Regions from separate parts of the Streptomyces sp. NPDC029014 genome, predicted to be linked through region 2. Evidence: riboswitches for the same ligand, from Rfam matches in the RefSeq annotation. Region 2 holds a riboswitch; the other holds the start of a gene.
The links. A riboswitch is a leader RNA that binds a small molecule or an ion and turns the genes downstream of it on or off. The one in region 2 is predicted to bind glycine.
Positions count from the first base shown of each region.

Region 1: linked by a shared signal. The riboswitch ahead of gcvT (glycine cleavage system aminomethyltransferase GcvT) and the one ahead of gcvP (aminomethyl-transferring glycine dehydrogenase) in region 2 are both predicted to bind glycine.

Region 1 is NZ_JBVHVT010000023.1:61,562-71,545, forward strand. Features, by position in the region: gene ACZ4VL_RS15215 (ABC transporter substrate-binding protein) at 1-509, opposite strand, end outside; gene ACZ4VL_RS15220 (ABC transporter permease) at 551-1,543, opposite strand; gene ACZ4VL_RS15225 (enhanced serine sensitivity protein SseB C-terminal domain-containing protein) at 2,172-2,912, opposite strand; gene ACZ4VL_RS15230 (enhanced serine sensitivity protein SseB) at 2,986-3,720, opposite strand; gene ACZ4VL_RS15235 (AAA family ATPase) at 3,814-4,479, opposite strand; glycine riboswitch at 4,702-4,805, shown strand; gene gcvT (glycine cleavage system aminomethyltransferase GcvT) at 4,988-6,103, shown strand; gene gcvH (glycine cleavage system protein GcvH) at 6,201-6,581, shown strand; gene glyA (serine hydroxymethyltransferase) at 6,601-7,857, shown strand; gene ACZ4VL_RS15255 (L-serine ammonia-lyase) at 8,154-9,536, shown strand; gene ACZ4VL_RS15260 (hypothetical protein) at 9,823-9,984, shown strand, end outside.
Region 2 is NZ_JBVHVT010000122.1:5,550-15,533, forward strand. Features, by position in the region: gene ACZ4VL_RS37495 (DUF5999 family protein) at 121-318, shown strand; gene gcvP (aminomethyl-transferring glycine dehydrogenase) at 442-3,327, opposite strand; glycine riboswitch at 3,525-3,622, opposite strand; gene ACZ4VL_RS37505 (PRC-barrel domain-containing protein) at 3,736-4,116, shown strand; gene ACZ4VL_RS37510 (DNA polymerase IV) at 4,132-5,604, opposite strand; gene ACZ4VL_RS37515 (MerR family transcriptional regulator) at 5,681-6,319, opposite strand; gene ACZ4VL_RS37520 (bifunctional nuclease family protein) at 6,501-6,977, opposite strand; gene ftsR (transcriptional regulator FtsR) at 7,030-7,800, opposite strand; gene ACZ4VL_RS37530 (FHA domain-containing protein) at 7,843-8,784, opposite strand; gene ACZ4VL_RS37535 (DUF881 domain-containing protein) at 8,867-9,865, opposite strand; gene ACZ4VL_RS37540 (small basic family protein) at 9,871-9,984, opposite strand, start outside.

The DNA of each region.
Region 1 (9,984 bases), on a different contig from region 2:
TCGAGCAGGTCGATCAGGTAGGTGGGACCGCCGGACAGCACGTCCTGCGCGAAGACGCGCTCGACGCCGTACTTGATGTCCTTCGAGGTGATCGGCGTGCCGTCCTCGAACTTCACGCCGTCCTTGATCTTGAGGGTGTACGTCTTGCCCTCGTTGCTGAGCACGGGCAGGGCCTCGGCGAGGTCCGGGACCAGCTTGGTGCCCGCCTCGCCCGGCTTGCTGTCGTACGCCAGCAGCTGGCGGACGTAGAGCCGCTGCATGTTCCACACGAAGCCGTAGTAGGCACGCGCCGGGTCGAGGTAGTCGACGTCCTGCGGCGACCAGAGCTTGAGCTCGCCGCCCTTCTCGGTGGACGGGTTCACGATGCCGGTGGTGGCGGCGTTGAAGGCGGCGCCGCCGGCGCCCTTGCCCTCGGTCTTCTTGTCGCCGTCGTTGCCGCCGCACGCGGCGGTCAGCGACAGCGCGGCGATCACGGCGGTGATCGCGAGGGCCTGCTTTCTGCGGATCACGTTGGTCCAACCTCCAGAGGTGGGTGAATCGGTGGAGCGGTTCAGCTGCCCTTGGGGTCGAGTGCGTCACGCAGCCCGTCCCCGAAGAGGTTGAACGCCAGGACGGTGATGAAGATCGTCATACCCGGGACCACCATGTACATGGGGTCGTCCTGGTAGATGGGGACGGCGTCGGAGAGCATCTTTCCCCAGGACGCGGTCGGCGGCTTGACGCCGGCGCCGAGGAAGCTGAGGGCCGCCTCCGTCAGGATGTTGGTCGGAATGATCAGCGTCGCGTAGACCAGGATCGGCGCGACCAGGTTGGGCAGCAGCTCCTTGACCAGGATGTAGCCGCGGCCGGCGCCGAGGCTGCGCGCCGCCTCCACGTACTCGCGTTCGCGCAGCGAGATCGTCTGGCCGCGGACGATACGGCCGATGTACGGCCATCCGAAGAAGCCGATCACAACGATCAGCACGCCCATCCGGACGCCCGAACCCTCGAACCCCCAGAGGGAGTTGGGGACGACCGAGACCAGTGCGATGGTGAACAGCAGCTGCGGGAAGGCCAGCAGCAGGTCCATCAGGCGGCTGATGACGCCGTCCACCCAGCCGCCGAGGAACCCGGCGAGGGCGCCGAGCAGGCTGCCGATGGCGACCGAGACGAAGGCGGCCAGGAAGGCGACGACCAGCGAGATGCGGGCGCCGTAGACGATCCGGCTGAACACGTCGCGCCCGTTGGTGGGTTCGACGCCCAGCAGGAAGTCGGAGCTGATGCCGCCCCAGGAACCGAGCGGCGTGCCGAGGTCCGGGTCGATCATGTCCTCGTGGAACTCGTTGGGCGGGTGGCCCAGCAGGCTCACGATCTGCGGTGCGAACACCGCCACGAGGATCAGGAGGATCACGACCACGCCGCCGGTGAGCGCGACCTTGTCGCGCTTGAGCCGCATCCAGGCGATACGGCCGGGCGAGCGGCCTTCGATGGCCTTCGCAGGGACGTCGGCTACGGCCACGGGTGCGGTTGGTTCCGCGCTCGCGTCGTGCAGTGGTGCCGTCATCGTGGTGGGACCCCTCTCGGCCGACGGGTTGCCGGCCCATGCCCGCCGCTGTGGCGGCGTTGGTGCGGAGTGGCGCTCTTGTGCGTGGTGACACGCAGGACTGAAAAAGGTGCGGAAGGTGCAGGAAGTACAGGAAGTGCGGAAGGTGCAGGAAGTGCGGGAGGTGCAGTGGTGCTCGGTGCGTTTTCGGGCATGCCCGGCCACGCTCGGAGCGGTGCTGCTGCGGTGCGGATGAGGTGCGGGTGCCGTGCGGAAAGCCGTGCGGAAGTACGCGAGAAGCGGTGCGGAACGACAAGCGACGTGCAGGGAGCCGAACCGTTTCCGCGGGGACCCGGCGGCTCTTGGGTGGGGAGTCTTCATCGGCGCCGCGATCAGCCGCCAGACCCGCAGATGAATGGATGCGCAACCGTGATGTGAGGGTCGGGTTCCCGTTATCCGGACTGCGGAGTCGGCTCAGCGGAGCAACACCGTCCGTTCGGTGCACAATCGGACAACGCGCCCAACTCGCGGTAGGTGTAGGTCTTTTGGGTACGCATCAGCGAAGAAATCCGGACAAGAAGAAGGCCGCGGGGAACGGTGCGTTCCCCGCGGCCGGAGTGTCGTGCGGCGCGGTCGTCTCAGCTGCCGGTCAGTAGGCCGGGGCCTGCCCCTCGCGGTCGTAGAACGGGCGCGTCTGTGACCGGAGCCACATCGCGACGGGGTCGTGCTCGTCGGCCAGCGCCACCGTGCACACGGGCACCCCCTCGGGCACCGCGCCGACGGACTGGCGCATCATCTCCCGTACGGACTGCAGCGCGGGCGCGGAGGCGTCGTACAGGTCGAGCCCGACGGCGAGGTACGGCGACCCCAGGGCGGGCTGCACCCAGGCGCGGCGCAGCGACCGGACGGCCGGCGTGCGGTGCGCGTGCTGGGTCAGCAGCCCGTAGAACTGCGGGAGCTCCAGCGCGGGCTCGGACAGCCGCAGCGGACCCGCCGGCATCCGGTCCAGGCCGGTGGCGATCCGGCGCAGGTCGGCCCAGGGAATGCCGAGACCGCCGCCCTGGGCGTGCGGATTGAGCCACAGGCCCCAGCGGTCGGGGTACAGGGCGCGGGCGATGTCCCGGCCGGTGACCACCTCGTAGCCGCGGTTCCAGCCGCTGGCGGCCAGTTCCTGCGGGGAGGTCACACAGGGCGCGTAGCCGAGGCCCTCCAGCTCCATGCCGCCGTACTGGGCGTCCGGTGAGCCGGGGCTGCCCTGCCAGAGCAGCATCCACAGCCGGCCCTCGGCGAGGGCCTGCAGAAGTGACTCGTAGGTCTCGTAGCGCCCGGGAGTCACTTGACGCATGATGTGCTCGACCTGCCCGGCCGCGGCAGTGCCTGACGCACTCACCGGTACCCCTCCTCGTCCGCACGCGTGTCCAGGCCACCCGTGCGGCCAGGAGATGTCACCAGCTTAAGCGTCACTAGGGCACGTAGAAGGGGCGTACGCGCGTAACGATGAAGTCGACCACCGGGTCCTCGGCCGAGTCCAGCAGGACCAGCTGCACCGGCCAGGGCGAAGGAACCCGGGTCAGGGCCCGGGCGAGGGCCTCGCGCGGGGCGTCCTGCGCGGCCGGATCCCGTCTCGACAGGCGGACACCGATGCAGAGCTCCGGGTCCCCGCCCTCGACGCTGGCGAGGCAGCGGTGCGCGGCCACGACCAGGCCGGTGGTCCGGAACTCCTCGGCCGCCGCGGCCAGGAAGTCCACCGGGTCGTCCTGCCAGTCGGGCTCGAAGAGGCGGACGCGGCCACCGCTGGCGGGCCCGTCGAGCTCGGTCCGGCCGATCCGGCACAGCTGGGCGACGGCGGGCGGGGGCAGCGGCACGCCGACGGCGCCCTCCGGGTTGACGGCGATGCCCAGCTGCGGGGGCAGGCCGCGGGCGAACTCGACGGCGGGGGCCACGGCGAAGTCCATGGCGGGGCCGACGCAGGCGCGGAACTGGGCCTCGGAGCTGTAGACGGGGACGTACGCCGCCCCGTCGATCTCCATGGTGGGCAGGGTCAGGGAGGGGCTGTCCGGGCCGCCCCCGCCGGGCAGCGGGACCCACACCCGGCTCCGGCCCAGCACCTCGACGATCCTCGGGCCGGCGTCGGGCACGCCCAGGGCCGCTCCGAGCACCTGCTCCAGCTCGTTCTCCGGCCAACCGCCGCCGTGCATCTCCGCCTCCGCTTGTCGCGCCGTGTACCGGCGAGCGTAGCCGCCCGGGCCGGGCCCCCGAACCGGGCCCGCCCCGCCCCGCCCCGCCAGAGTTCAGGCCCCGCCGGCCTCCGCGGGCCGGAAGGCTATACGGGTGAGCCGCGCGGCCGCGGCCCGGTCCAGCAGCACCACGGAGGCGCAACCCGCCGGCAGCGGGCCCGACTCCGCGGCCCGCACCAGCCGGCGCACCGCGGCCCGGTGCCGGGCGAAGGCGTACGCCGACACGCCGCGGCCCCGCGCCGCCTGGCCGGACAGGGCCTCGTGCGGGGTGGCGTCCAGGATCACCAGGTGCAGGCCCCGCCCGCGGCGCCGCGCGGTCGCCGCCAGCAGCCCGCGCACCCAGCGCTGCGTTCCGCAGTCGTGGACGACGACCGAGGCACCGGAGCGCAGGACCGACCACAGCCCCCAGTAGTGCGCGATCCGCACCAGCGGGCGGTAGACGGCGTACGGCAGGGTCGCGGGCATGCGCCGCTCCCAGCGCTCGCGCACGTCCTGGGAGTCGATGCCGCCGCCCTCGGCGGCCCGCTTGATCAGCGTGCTCTTGCCACCGCCGGGCAGGCCGGACACCACGACGATGTCCCCCTCGGAGAAGCCGAGCCGGCACGGCCCGAGGTCGCCCCGACCGCGCAGGTCGCGCACCGGTCCGTGGTGCTCGCGGGCCCGCTGGGCGGGCACCCCGTCCGCGGTCCCGGCGGTCGCCAGAACTCCGAATCTCCGCACAAGATCGCCTCCCCCGTGTCGGGCCTCGAAGACCCCATGCCCACTGAGTGTAAAGAGACGGTAATTCCCAGGGACCGGTTCCGGCCGCCCTGTCCGACCACCGGACACCGCGGGCCGGGGCGGCGAATGAGCGAATGACACAGTCTTTCGGTCCCACCCACCCGATTCGCGCAGCGGCGTGCAATGATGTGCGCCATCTGGACCAACTGCATACCGGCCGCTTGAATCCGCGCGGGAGAGTCCCGGCAGGCCGCGAGGCCTCGTCCGGGCGCCGAAGGAGCAAGTACCTCCCTTGAATCTCTCAGGCCCCGTACCGCGTGGATGAGGCAGATCTGAAAAGCGAGCCGCGCCCTTACCGTCCCCCGCGACGGACCGGGGCGTGCTCCACCCAAGGTGCAAGTCGGCGTTCCCGTTCCCGCGGGACTCTCGGCGAACCTCTCAGGTTCCGATGACAGATGGGGAGGAACGTCCTCGTCATGTCATGCCCTGGGACCCGGGAGCCACACCCATGAGCACTGCCCCCCGCCTGACCGCCCTCGATGCGCTGCACCGCTCGCTCGGTGCGACCATGACCGACTTCGCGGGCTGGGACATGCCGCTGCGGTACGGCAGCGAGCGCGACGAACACAACGCCGTGCGCACCAAGGCCGGCCTCTTCGACCTCTCCCACATGGGCGAGATCACCGTGACCGGTCCGCAGGCCGTGCAGCTCCTGGACTACGCCCTGGTCGGCAACATCTCCACCGTCGGCGTCGGTCGCGCCCGCTACACGCACATCTGCCAGGAGGACGGCGGGATCCTCGACGACCTGATCGTCTACCGCCTGGCCGAGACCGAGTACATGGTCGTCGCCAACGCCTCCAACGCCCAGGTCGTCCTGGACGCCCTCACCGGGCGTGCCGACGGCTTCGACGCCGAGGTCCGCGACGACCGCGACGCGTACGCGCTGATCGCCGTCCAGGGCCCGGAGTCCCCCGGCATCCTGGCCTCGCTCACCGACGCCGACCTGGACAACCTGAAGTACTACGCCGGCCTGCCGGGCACGGTCGCGGGCGTCCCCGCCCTGATCGCGCGGACGGGCTACACCGGCGAGGACGGCTTCGAGCTGTTCGTCTCCCCCGAGCACGCCGTCAAGCTGTGGCAGGCGCTGACCGAGGCGGGCGCGGGCGCCGGCCTGGTGCCCTGCGGCCTGTCCTGCCGCGACACGCTGCGCCTGGAGGCGGGCATGCCGCTGTACGGGCACGAGCTGACCACCGCCCTGACCCCGTTCGACGCGGGTCTGGGCCGGGTCGTGAAGTTCGAGAAGGAGGGCGACTTCGTGGGCCGCGCCGCCTTGGAGGCCGCCGCCGAGCGCGCCGCCACCAAGCCGCCGCGCAAGCTGGTCGGGCTGGTCGCCGAGGGCCGCCGCGTCCCGCGCGCCGGGTTCCCGGTCGTGGCCGGCGGGGAGGTCATCGGCGAGGTCACCTCCGGCGCCCCGTCCCCGACGCTGGGCAAGCCGATCGCGATGGCGTACGTGGACGCGGCCCACGCCGCGCCCGGCACCTCCGGCGTCGGCGTGGACATCCGCGGTACGCATGAGCCGTACGAGGTCGTCGCCCTGCCCTTCTACAAGCGGCAGAAGTAGCGCCCGTGCGGCGGCGGCCGCCGGCCGCCGTCCGACGCGTCTCACCACGCAAGACCACTGTTCGTTCGCACTCCCCCGCATCCAGGAGAATCAGGTCATGAGCAACCCCCAGCAGCTGCGTTTCAGCAAGGAGCACGAGTGGCTGTCGGCCGCCGAGGACGGCGTCGCCACGGTCGGCATCACGGAGTTCGCGGCCAACGCGCTCGGTGACGTCGTCTACGCCCAGCTCCCCGCGGTCGGCGACACCGTGTCCGCGGGCGAGACCTGCGGCGAGCTGGAGTCGACCAAGTCGGTCAGCGACCTGTACTCCCCCGTCACCGGCGAGGTCGTCGAGGCGAACCAGGACGTCGTGGACGACCCGAGCCTCGTGAACAGCGCTCCGTTCGAGGGCGGCTGGCTGTTCAAGGTCCGCGTCTCGGAGGAGCCGGCCGACCTGCTCTCCGCCGACGAGTACGACCAGCTCACCGCCGGTAAGTAACTGACCACAGGGGATCCTGATGTCCGTTCTGAACACCCCTCTGCACGAACTCGACCCGGACGTCGCCGCCGCCGTCGACGCCGAGCTCGTGCGCCAGCAGTCCACCCTGGAAATGATCGCGTCGGAGAACTTCGCTCCGGTCGCCGTCATGGAGGCCCAGGGCTCGGTCCTGACCAACAAGTACGCCGAGGGCTACCCGGGCCGCCGCTACTACGGCGGCTGCGAGCACGTCGACGTCGTCGAGCAGATCGCGATCGACCGGATCAAGGCGCTGTTCGGCGCCGAGGCCGCGAACGTCCAGCCGCACTCGGGTGCGCAGGCCAACGCCGCCGCGATGTTCGCGCTGCTGAAGCCGGGCGACACGATCATGGGCCTGAACCTGGCCCACGGCGGTCACCTGACCCACGGCATGAAGATCAACTTCTCCGGCAAGCTCTACAACGTGGTCCCGTACCACGTCGGCGAGGACGGCCAGGTCGACATGGCCGAGGTCGAGCGCCTCGCCAAGGAGACCAAGCCGCAGCTGATCGTCGCCGGCTGGTCGGCGTACCCGCGCCAGCTGGACTTCGCCGCCTTCCGCCGGATCGCGGACGAGGTCGGCGCGTACCTGATGGTCGACATGGCCCACTTCGCGGGCCTGGTCGCCGCGGGCCTGCACCCGAACCCGGTGCCGCACGCCCACGTCGTGACCACCACCACGCACAAGACCCTGGGCGGTCCGCGCGGTGGCGTGATCCTCTCCACCCAGGAGCTGGCCAAGAAGATCAACTCCGCGGTCTTCCCCGGCCAGCAGGGCGGTCCGCTGGAGCACGTGATCGCCGCCAAGGCGGTCTCCTTCAAGGTCGCGGCCTCGCCCGAGTTCAAGGAGCGCCAGGAGCGCACCCTGACCGGCGCGCGGATCATCGCCGAGCGCCTGGTCCAGGACGACGTCAAGGCCGTGGGCGTGGACGTGCTCACCGGCGGCACCGACGTGCACCTGGTCCTGGTGGACCTGCGCAACTCGGAGCTGGACGGCCAGCAGGCCGAGGACCGCCTCCACGAGATCGGCATCACGGTCAACCGCAACGCCATCCCGAACGACCCGCGGCCCCCGATGGTCACCTCGGGCCTGCGGATCGGCACGCCGGCCCTGGCCACCCGCGGTTTCGGCGCCGAGGACTTCACCGAGGTCGCCGACATCATCGCGGAGGCCCTGAAGCCGGCGTACGACGGCGAGGCCCTCAAGGCGCGCGTCTCGGCGCTCGCCGCGAAGTTCCCGCTGTACCCGTCGCTGTAGGCCACGGCTCGAAAGGCCCGGCCTTGTGTCACACAGGGCCGGGCCTTTCTCATGGCCCGGGGTCGCGGTCCGGTGCGTCGGGACCGCGACAGCCCCCGTACAGGCCGGCGTAACCACCGCACCCACGAACTGACGTACGCTGATGAACCGGGCACGGGCGCCCACGAGGTGATCTTTGCCCGCATTCCCCTGCAAGATCCGCCCCCTCCGTCGGCCGCCTCGACACGCTGCGAGACCGGCAGGACGGTCCGCTCCCCGCCACCGCGGGGGTGAAAAACTCCCAGGAGTCCGCCACCGTGGCCATTTCGGTTTTCGATCTCTTCTCGATCGGCATCGGTCCGTCCAGCTCGCACACCGTGGGTCCGATGCGCGCCGCCCGCATGTTCGTCGCGCGGCTGAAGAAGGACGGTGTGCTCGCGCAGACCGCCTCCGTCCGGGCGGAGCTGTACGGCTCGCTCGGTGCGACCGGCCATGGCCACGGCACCCCGAAGGCGGTGCTGCTCGGCCTGGAGGGGCACTCCCCGCGCACCGTGGACGTGGAGACCGCCGACGACGAGGTGGAGCGGATCCGCAAGACGGGCCGGCTGCGCCTGCTCGGCACGGAGATAGGGAGCGCGCACGAGATCGCGTTCGACGAGCCGAGCCAGCTGATCCTGCACCGCCGCCGGGCCCTGCCGTACCACGCGAACGGCATGACCCTCTTCGCGTACGACGCCTCGGGCGCCCCGCTGCTGGAGAAGACGTACTACTCGGTCGGCGGCGGCTTCGTGGTGGACGAGGACGCGGTCGGCGAGGACCGGATCAAGCTCGACGACACGGTGCTGAAGTACCCCTTCCGCTCCGGTGACGAGATGCTGCGCCTGGCGAAGGAGACCGGCCTGTCGATCTCCTCGCTGATGCTGGAGAACGAGAAGGCCTGGCGCACGGAGGAGGAGATCCGCGAGGGTCTGCTGGAGATCTGGCGGGTCATGCAGGCCTGCGTCTCGCGCGGCATGTCCCGCGAGGGCATCCTCCCCGGCGGCCTGCGGGTCAAGCGCCGCGCGGCGGCCACGGCGCGCCAGCTGCGCACCGAGGGCGACCCGCTGCTGCACCGCAGCGAGTGGACGACGATCTACGCGATGGCGGTGAACGAGGAGAACGCGGCGGGCGGCCGCGTCGTCACGGCCCCCACGAACGGCGCCGCGGGCGTCCTCCCGGCCGTCCTGCACTACTACGTGAACTTCGTGCCCGGCGCGGACGAGGACGGCGTGGTCCGCTTCCTGCTCGCCGCGGGCGCGATCGGCATGCTGTTCAAGGAGAACGCCTCGATCTCCGGCGCCGAGGTCGGCTGCCAGGGCGAGGTCGGCTCCGCCTGCTCGATGGCGGCGGGCGCCCTGGCCGAGGTCCTGGGCGGCACCCCGGAGCAGGTCGAGAACGCGGCCGAGATCGGCATGGAGCACAACCTGGGCCTGACCTGCGACCCGGTCGGCGGCCTGGTCCAGATCCCGTGCATCGAGCGCAACGGCATGGCGGCGGTCAAGGCGGTCACGGCCGCGAGGATGGCCATGCGCGGCGACGGCAGCCACAAGGTCTCCCTGGACAAGGTCATCAAGACCATGAAGGAGACCGGCGCCGACATGAAGGTCAAGTACAAGGAGACGGCCCGCGGCGGCCTCGCCGTCAACGTCATCGAGTGCTGACCTGACCCGGTCTCCGTACGGACGGGACCCCGGGCGCCGCGGCGCCCGGGGTCCCGTGCGTTGCCCGGCGGCCACTCGCCCGACCTGCGGCAACCGCCCGGATTTTCCCGGACGTCGAGGTTTGGCGTGGATTGATCACGCTTCAGGGCGAACCGTGGGGGCTGGGGGTGGTACGGGATGATCCCGGTGCGCAAGGGTGATCACGTGACGTCGCGGCCACACCCCGGCGGCCGGCCAACCGCCGTGGACCGCAGCCCTTTCTCGTACGGAGGACCTCACCCTCACCATGGCAAGCACCCGTAGCGCCCGCGCGATCGCCGCGCTCGCCGCGCTCCCCCTCGCCGCCCTGCTCTGCTCGGGCACCGCCCAGGCCGACAGCGGGGCCGGGGCGGGGATCTCGTCGAACGCGGCCGCCGCCGAGATCTTCGGCAGCGGCGTCTTCGGTTCG
Region 2 (9,984 bases):
ACCGAGGTCCGGAGGGCAACACTGGGACTGACCACTTCTAGTCGTCGACCACGGGGGGCGGCCATGAACAAGGCATCGAGCCGCAGCACACAGACCACACCGCAGCGAAAGAACGCATCCATGTGCCAGCACCAGCCAGCGTGCCCGTCAGCCGACTCCGCCGACCGGGAGGCCGCGAAGCCCGTGGCCAACCACCCGGAACAGGGCTGGAGCCTGCTGTGCAACGGTGTCCTGCTGTTCGAGGACACCGGCGAGCTGCTGCCGGACGGCCAGATCATCGCACCGCACCGCCCTCTCGTGGCGGCGCAGGCGGCCTAGCCGACGCCGGCTCGACGGAACGCCGGAACTGCCGAAGCCGAAGGGGCCGGCCCGGGAGCGATTCTCCCGGGCCGGCCCCTTCAGCGTGCAGTCACCTCACACTTTTGTGTCAGGTCCCGCGGATCAGGCGTCGTACTCGTCCAGCGGCGGGCAGGAGCAGACCAGGTTCCGGTCGCCGAAGGCGCCGTCGATGCGGCGCACCGGCGGCCAGTACTTCTCGGACGCCGAGACGCCGCCGGGGAAGACGGCCTCGTCCCTGGTGTACGCGTGCGGCCACTCGCCGCCCAGCGCCGCCGCGGTGTGGGGGGCGTTGCGCAGCGGGTTGTCCTCCACCGGCCACTCGCCGGAGGCGACCCGCTCGACCTCGGCGCGGATGGCGATCATCGCGTCGCAGAACCGGTCGATCTCGGCGAGGTCCTCGGACTCCGTCGGCTCGATCATCAGCGTGCCGGCCACCGGGAAGGACATGGTCGGGGCGTGGAAGCCGTAGTCGATCAGACGCTTGGCGATGTCGTCCACGCTCACACCCGTCGCCTTCGACAGCGGACGCAGGTCGATGATGCACTCGTGCGCCACCAGGTTGCCCGGGCCCGTGTAGAGCACCGGGTAGTGCGGCTCCAGGCGCTTGGCGATGTAGTTGGCGCCGAGCACGGCCACCTGGGTGGCGCGCTTGAGGCCCTCGCCGCCCATCAGGCGCACGTACGACCACGAGATCGGCAGGATGCCGGCCGAGCCCCACGGCGCGGCCGAGATCGGGCCGACGCCCGTCTCCGGGCCGGCGGTCGGCTGCAGCGGGTGGTTCGGCAGGTACGGGGCCAGGTGGGCCCGGACACCGACCGGGCCGACGCCCGGACCGCCACCGCCGTGCGGGATGCAGAAGGTCTTGTGCAGGTTCAGGTGGGAGACGTCGCCGCCGAAGTGGCCCGGCTTGGCGAGGCCGACCAGGGCGTTCAGGTTGGCGCCGTCGACGTAGACCTGGCCGCCGGCCTCGTGGACCTGGGCGCAGATGTCGGCGACGTGCTCCTCGAACACGCCGTGCGTGGACGGGTAGGTGATCATCAGCACGGCGAGCTCGTCGCGGTACTGCTCGATCTTTGCGCGCAGGTCGTCCGTGTCCACCTCGCCGTCGTCCGCCGTCTTGACGACGACGACCTTCATACCGGCCATCACGGCGCTGGCTGCGTTGGTGCCGTGCGCGGAGGACGGGATGAGGCAGACGGTGCGCTGCTCGTCGCCGTTCGCGCGGTGGTAGGCGCGGACGGCGAGCAGGCCGGCGAGCTCGCCCTGGGAGCCCGCGTTCGGCTGGATGGAGACCTTGTCGTAGCCGGTCACCTCGCAGAGACGTTCCTCCAGCTCGCTGATGAGCGTGAGGTACCCCTCGGCCTGCTCGACCGGGGCGAACGGGTGGAGCTGGCCGAACTCCGGCCAGGTCACCGGCTCCATCTCGGTGGTCGCGTTGAGCTTCATCGTGCAGGAGCCCAGCGGGATCATGCCGCGGTCCAGCGCGTAGTCCTTGTCCGCGAGCTTGCGCAGGTAGCGCAGCATCGCGGTCTCGGAGCGGTGCTGGTGGAAGACCGGGTGCGCGAGGTACGCGTCCGAGCGCAGCAGGCCCTCGGGCAGCGCGTCGGCGGCGGTCCCGTCCAGCGCCTCGATGTCCGCCGTGACGCCGAAGGCGGCCCAGACGGCCTCGATGTGGGCGCGCAGGGTCGTCTCGTCGACGGAGACGGAGACGTGGTCGGCGTCGACCTGGAACAGGTTGACCCCGCCCTCCCGGGCGGCGGCCACGACCTCGGCGGCCTTGCCGGGCACCCGGGCGGTCAGGGTGTCGAAGTACGAGCCGTGCACGAGCTCGACCCCGCCGGCCGTCAGACCGGCGGCCAGCAGCGCGGTGTAGCGGTGCGTGCGGCGGGCGATCGTCTTAAGGCCCTCGGGGCCGTGGTAGACGGCGTACATGCCTGCCATCACGGCGAGCAGCACCTGCGCGGTGCAGATGTTGCTGGTGGCCTTCTCGCGGCGGATGTGCTGCTCGCGGGTCTGCAGGGCCAGGCGGTACGCCTTGTTGCCGTCCGCGTCCACCGAGACGCCGACGAGGCGGCCGGGCAGCGAGCGGGCGTGCTTGTCCTGGACGGCCATGTAGCCGGCGTGCGGGCCGCCGAAGCCCATCGGGACGCCGAAGCGCTGGGTGGTGCCGACGGCGATGTCCGCGCCCAGGGCGCCCGGGGAGGTCAGCAGGGTCAGCGCGAGCAGGTCGGCGGCGACGGCGACGATCGCGCCGAGCTCGTGGGCCTGGTCGATGACCGGCTTGATGTCCCGGACGGCACCGGAGGCGCCGGGGTACTGGACGAGGACGCCGTAGACGCCGCGCTCGGCGATCTCGGCCGGGATGCCGGCGGACAGGTCGGCGACGACGACCTCGATGCCGATCGGCTCGGCGCGGGTCTCGATCACGGCGATGGTCTGCGGCAGGGCGTCGGCGTCGACGAGGAACACGTTGCCCTTGGCCCTGCCGACGCGGCGGGCCAGGGTCATGGCCTCGGCGGCGGCGGTGCCCTCGTCGAGCAGGGAGGCGCCCGAGGTCGGCAGGCCGGTCAGGTCGGCGACGACGGTCTGGAAGTTCAGCAGGGCTTCCAGGCGGCCCTGGGAGATCTCGGGCTGGTACGGCGTGTACGCGGTGTACCAGGCCGGGTTCTCCATCACGTTGCGCAGGATCACCGGCGGGGTGAAGGTCCCGTAGTAGCCGAGACCGATCATCGAGGTCATGACCTGGTTGCGGTCGGCCAGGGCGCGCAGCTCGGCCAGCACCTCGGCCTCGGTCCGCGCCTCGGGCAGGTTGAGCGCCTCGGCGGTCTTGATGACGTCCGGTACCGCGGCGGCGGTCAGTTCGTCGAGCGAGCCGTAGCCCACGTGGGCGAGCATCTTGGCCTGCGCCTCGGCGTCCGGGCCGATGTGGCGCTGCTCGAAGGGGATGCCTCGCTCCAGCTGGGAGAGCGGAATGCGGTTGGCGGTCATGTACGGAGGCCTCCTGGGTCGTACGACCTGCGAGGGGCACCACGACGCGGGCGCCCGGACGGCCTCCCCCTCTGTCATCTCAACCTGAGAGCTTCACCGGCTCCTGCGGAGGTCGTCCACGGGGGCCGGCTTTCACCGTCGGTGAGGGGTGGAACCGGCACTACGGGCCCGGCACCGCCCCTGCTTTCCAGAGTGGCCTCGTCCGTGCGGTACGTATGCCTGAGAGATTCCGGGGAGGATTTGCTCCTTCGGCGCCTCCGTAGAAATCGGTGGAGGACTCTCCCGCACAGGGTCAGCAGCCACCACCCAGCCTACCAGCGAGGTTCCCGGACCTCCCTCGAGTGGCCCCCTCCAGGGAAATGGCCTTTTGTAGTCATTACGGAGGAGTTGCGACCACGTGGAGGGACCGTGCAGACAGATATCGATCCCCGCAGCCTGATCGGCCGCAAGGCGTTCGACCGCAACGGCACCAAGATCGGAACCGTCGACGAGGTCTACCTCGACGATGCCACCGGCGTCCCGGAGTGGGCCGCCGTCCGGACCGGTTTGTTCAGTCGGGACGCCTTCGTCCCACTGGAGCCGAGCGAGCTGGTGGGCGACACCCTGCACGTCCCGTTCGAGCGCTCCCTGATCAAGGACGCCCCGGACTTCGGCGTGGGCCGCCACCTGTCCCCCGAACAGGAGTTGCAGCTCTACCACCACTACGGGCTGGACGTCTCCCTCCCCTCCGACTTCACGTTCAACGGTGATTTCGGCCACGTCGCCAACGGCGAGCAGGGCGAGGAGTAGCCCGACCCGCCCCGGTCACCCGGCGGCCCGCCCCACCAGGGGCAGCGGATCGGACGGCTCCAGATCGGGGTCGTCCACCTGGAAGGTGCGGACCCTGCCCGGGGCCGATCCGGGCTGCTCGAACCGCACCGTCACCCGCCCGATGCCACTGCCCTGCACCCAACCCGGTCCGTAGACGGCGTGCCGTACGTCACGCCCGGCCGCCCAGTGCCGCTCACGGGCCCGCTCCGGCTCCTGGGCCGACCCGGTGGTCGCACCGGTCCCCCCGTGTCCCTCAACGGTCCCAGGGGCCTCCTGCGCCCCTTCCGGGCCCTCGCCCCCGCCGGCCCCCGCAAGCCCTTCGGGCCCTTCCGGCCCGGACCCCTCGTCGGGGGCGTCGTCCGCACCCCCGGCGGCTTCGGCGGCTTCGGCGGCGGCCCGGGACTGTGCGAACAGGTCCTCCTGCGTGAAGTCCGCGAGCCCGGTCACGCCCACGCCCAGCAACCGCACCCCGCCGGTGGTGTCCACCACCTCCAGCAGCCGCGCGGCGGCCTCCCGCACGACCGCCGGATCGTCCGTGGGCCCGCGCAGGGTCTCGGAGCGGGTCAGCGTCGAGAAGTCGTACCGCCGCACCTTCAGCACGATCGTGCGCCCGGAGTGCCCGGAGGCCCGCAGCCGCTGCACGCACCGGTCGGCGAGCCGCTGCACCTCGGTCCGGATCCGGATCCGGTCGTGCAGGTCCACGTCGAAGGTGTCCTCCACCGACACCGACTTCGCGTCGCGCTCGGCGACCACGGGCCGGTCGTCCAGGCCCAGGGCCATCCGGTACAGCCCCACCCCGTGCGACCGCCCGATCAGCCGGACCAGCTCGTCCTCCCCGGCCTCGACGAGCTCCCCGACCGTGGTGATCCCGGCCCGCCGCAGGTGCTCCCCGGTGGCGGGCCCCACTCCGGGCAGGGTGCGCACCGACATCGGCGCGAGCAGCTCCCGCTCGGTGCCGGGCTCGATCAGCAGCAGCCCGTCCGGCTTGGCCTCCTCGGAGGCCACCTTCGCGAGCATCTTCGAGCCGGCCAGTCCCACCGAGCCGGTCAGGCCCGTCGCGGCCAGGATGTCCGCCCGCAACTTCTCCCCGGTCTCCCGGGCGGACCGGGCGTCCCGGGCGCTGCCGCCCGCCTCCAGGTCGACGAAGGCCTCGTCCAGGCTCAGCGGCTCCACGAGCGGGGAGAGTTCCCGCAGCAGGCCCATCACGATGTCGCTGACCGAGCGGTACAGCTCGAAGCGGGGGAACAGGTAGGCGCCGTTCGGACAGAGCCGCCTGGCCTGGGCCGTCGGCATCGCCGAGTGGACCCCGAAGCGCCTGGCCTCGTACGAGGCGGTGGCCACCACCCCGCGCGGCCCGAGCCCGCCGACGATCACGGCCTTCCCGCGCAGGCTCGGCTTCGACGCCTGCTCCACCGAGGCGTAGAAGGCGTCCATGTCGAGATGGAGGATGGTCGGCGCGGATCTCACGGCACCGATGCTGCCCTACGCCACTGACAATGCCGAGGCCGGGCGGGCGACGGGCGGCGGACGGGATCCGCGGGGTTCAACCGGCCCGGTTGCGGCGGGCCGCCAGCTCGTCGGCCGGGTTGTGCCCGATCACGGTCTCGCCGGTGTCGACCCGCTCGCCGTGCAACTGCGACAGGGCCTTCTCCACGTCCCGCCAGACCACGCCCACGGCGATGCCGAAGATCCCCTGGCCGCCCTGGAGCAGCCGCACCACCTGCTCCGGCGAGGTGCACTCGTACACGGAGGCGCCGTCGCTCATCAGCGTCATGCGCTCCAGGTCCGAGAAACCGCGCTCCCTCAGGTGCTGCACCGCGTTGCGGATGTTCTGCAGGGCGACGCCGGTGTCCAGGAAACGCTTCACGATCTTGAGGACGACCACGTCCTTGAAGCTGTACAGACGCTGGGTCCCGGAGCCGTACGCGGGGCGCACCGTGGGCTCCACCAGCCCGGTCCGCGCCCAGTAGTCGAGCTGCCGGTACGTGATGCCGGCCGCCGCGCAGGCGGTCGGTCCGCGGTAGCCCACCTGCTCGGCCGTCTGGGAGCCGCCGTCCGACGCCGTCGGCGAGGTCTCCGGCTGGCGGCGCGCGGAGCCTGTCGTACTCCCGAGGAGCGGGTACGGCCCACCGTCACTCCGTGCGGGGATGCCCCCGGTCGTACCGTCGCCCGTGACTCTCACGCCGACCCTCCGTCCTTGACCTGCCCCCTCGAAGGTAGGCAGTCACCAGGGGTGCGTCAACGATCGCCACACTCGGCACGCCGAGTGATAATCACCCTGAGAGTGGTTTCCCGTGCCCTTCGAAGGGGCAAGGTTAACTGAATGGGGCGAAGGTCTCATCGGCTTTGACAAGACCGATGTCTCACTGCTGCGGGCCGGTACCGAAGTCCTCCGGCGAAATCTGGTCGAGGAACTCGCGGAACTTCTCCACCTCGTCCTCCTGCTCGTCCGGGATGGCGATTCCGGCGTCGTCCAGCACGCCGTCGCTGCCGTAGATCGGCGTTCCCGTCCGCAGGGCCAGCGCTATGGCGTCGGACGGCCGCGCGCTCACCTCGACCCCGCTGGAGAAGACCAGCTCCGCGTAGAAGACGCCCTCCCGCAGATCCGTGATCCGGACCTCGGTGAGCTCTTCGCCCAGCGCCTCCAGCACGTCCTTGAACAGGTCGTGGGTCAGCGGACGGGCAGGGGCCATGCCCTGCTGCGCGAAGGCGATCGCGGTCGCCTCCCCCGGTCCGATCCAGATGGGGAGGTACCGGTCGCCTCCCACTTCACGCAGGAGCACGATCGGCTGGTTGGAGGGCATTTCCACCCGGACACCCACAACATCGAGCTCGTTCACAAAGCAACCCTAGGACCTGCCCGGCAGGTTTGGGTAGTCGGGGCCGCGCCGGTCAGTGCAGCCGCACCCCGAGGGCCGCCTGCACCAGCGCCTCGTGGAGCCGTACGGACAGCCCCGCGAGCTCTCTCGCGGTGGCCTCCGCATGGGCCCGGGTCTGGGGGTTGCGGTGCCGTCGCAGCGGAGCCACGACCTGCTCCACGAGGCCCGCCTCCCGGTCCGCGGCCGCCTTCATGGCCCGCAGGTGGCGGGGCTCCAACCCGAACCGGCCCAGATCGGCCACCAGCCGGGCCACGGTCAGCGCATCACCGTCGTACCCGCCGCCCGGAGCCTCCGCGAGCAGCCCGTACGACTCCCATTCGGCCAACTGGGCCTCGCCCACCTCGGCCGCGGCGATCAGCTCGGCCCGGCCGACGCGGGTACCGGCGGGGAGTTCACGCCCCGACCGGGCCGCAAGGGACCCGGCTCCGGCCGCCGCGGCCGGCTCCGCGGCGTCCCCGTGCGACGCGGGCGCCGGGATCCGCACCTGCTCACCACGGTCCAGCGCGTCCAGCTGCTCGCGGATGACCTTCAGCGGCATGTAGTGGTCGCGCTGCAGGCGGAGGATGCGGCCCAGCCGCTCGACGTCCGCGGTGCTGAACTTGCGGTATCCGGAGGGCGTGCGTCTGGGCTCGACGAGCCCCTCCGCCTCCAGGAAACGGATCTTCGAGATCGTGACCTCGGGGAACTCGTCGCGCAGCATCGTGAGCACCGTGCCGATGCTCACCAGCCGCCCGGCCGAGGCGGCGGTGCCGTTCCCGGCACCGCCCGTCGGAGTACGCAGCACAGGACCTCCCTGGGGTTCCCCCCGGACGGAGTCCGGGAAGGGTCAGACGCCCCGCAGGCTGGCGTAGAAGACCAGCCGGTACTTGCCGATCTGCACCTCGTCGCCGTTGTGCAGCGGGACCGAGTCGATCGGCTCACGGTTGACGTACGTGCCGTTCAGGCTGCCGACATCGGCGACGGTGAAGCCGCCGTCCTGGCTCCTGCGGAACTCGACATGCCGCCGGGAGACGGTGACGTCGTCCAGGAAGATGTCGCTCTGCGGGTGCCGGCCCGCCGTGGTCAGCTCACCGTCCAGCAGGAAGCGGCTGCCCGAGTTGGGGCCGCGCCGCACGATCAGCAGGGCGGAACCCGCGGGCAGCGCCTCCACCGCGGCCTGGGCCTCGGGGGACAGCGCCGACGACACGTGCTGTCCCGACACCTCGGCCTCGTAGGCCTCGAGGCCCGAGATCGAGATGGTGGACGTGGTCTCCGAGGCACGCTCCGGCGTCAGACCCGCCCGAAGCGGCGCCCCGCAGTTGGAGCAGAACCGGCTGGCCGCATCGCTGCGGTGGCCGCACCTGCTGCAAACCTGCTCGGCCGACATGGACGGCTCCTCGTGCCGCGGGTACCCCGCGGAGGCATCGGTGGCATACGGGTCGGGCGCAAACCCTCCACCCGTACTCGAGGTTGATGATTCCCCGAAACCTATGCGTCCGGTACCGGCAGGGTCAACAGCCGACGCGCCCGACGCGCCCGGAACATCACCCGCACCCGCGACCTCGTCCCGGAAGAGCGGCCGATCCCCCTGGACCTGCGTCTCCCCCTGCCCCGCACGGGGCTCTGCCGCGGCGGCTTCCTCGCGGTTCTTCTTACCGAACAACTTCTCAAACAACTTCACGGGCGATTCCCCTTGAACGAAACAGACCCGCCCGTGGGGCAGGACGAACTCCGAATGCACATACCTGCCGACCCGGACATCCTCACAACGTCCGCAACCACCAGACAGTTTCCACCACGCGCCACGACTTCAGTGCGTCGACCCCCCGCAGGCACCAGCCCGCGCAGGACCCTCCGCTCTCCGCCCCGCATCACGACGATGACGACCGAGCGTAGTCAGGCTGCTTCGCAGCCCGCAAGGCATCCACAACGATCTTCGCCGACCGTGTGACGGCAACAGTGGCCTGTTCCTTCTCCAGTGTCTGCACCACACCGCCCGGGATGTTCAACGCCGGCTCCAGATCCTGTGGCTTGCCGATCACCTTGAACTCGTAGGGCTGTGTGATCTTCTTACCATCGATGGCGATGTGGCCCCCCTCGTCCGAGAAGTACGAGCCCGCCACCACGCGCACCCCGTTGATCTGGATCGCCTCGGCGCCCGCGGCCCGCAGCTCCTGGAGCGCGTCCAGCAGCTGGTCCGACTCCACCTGGCCCTTCGGATCCGTGATCTTCAGTGTGATGCCCGGCCCCTGCGCCGCCACCGTACCGGCCAGGATGCCCAGTTGGCGCTCCTTTTCGACGGTCTGCCGGCGCGCCTCCTCGGCCTGGTTGGAACTGCTCTCCAACTCCTTGCGCTGGTCCTCCAGCTGCTGCTTCTCGTCCTCCAGGCGCTTGGTCCGGCCGTCCAGCTCGTCGAGGATCCGGACCAGGTCCTCCTGACGGGCCCCGCGCAGCGCGCTGGAGTCGCTGTTCGACCGCACCTGGATCGCCAGACCCAGGCCCAGCACGAACAGCAGGAGCGCCACGATCAGTTGGGCCCGGCTCACGCGCGGCGGCCACAGCCCGGCCGCGAGTCGCTGCCGCCCGGTGGTCTCCGGCCCGTCCGTTCCCTCCGTCCCGGCGGGCGTGGCGGGCCCGGTGGGCGTGGCGGGCCCGATGGGCGTGGCGGGCCCGGTGGGCTCAGCGGCCTCGGTCGGCTCGCTGGGCGTGGCGGGCTCGATGGGCTCGGCGGGCTCGGCGGGCTCGGCCGCCGGCTTCCCGGGCCGGGGCGCGGGCTGCTCCCCCGGCTGCGGCTGGCCGCCCGGCCGGGTCTCCCGCGGGGGCTGCTCGGGGCCCTTCGGCTCGTCGGGCGGGGTGTCGTTCGTACTCATCGGCCTCACGCCCGGAACACGTGCCGGCGGATGGCCGCGGCGTTGGAGAAGATGCGGATGCCGAGGACGACCACGACGCCCGTGGACAGCTGGGAGCCGACGCCCAGCTTGTCGCCGAG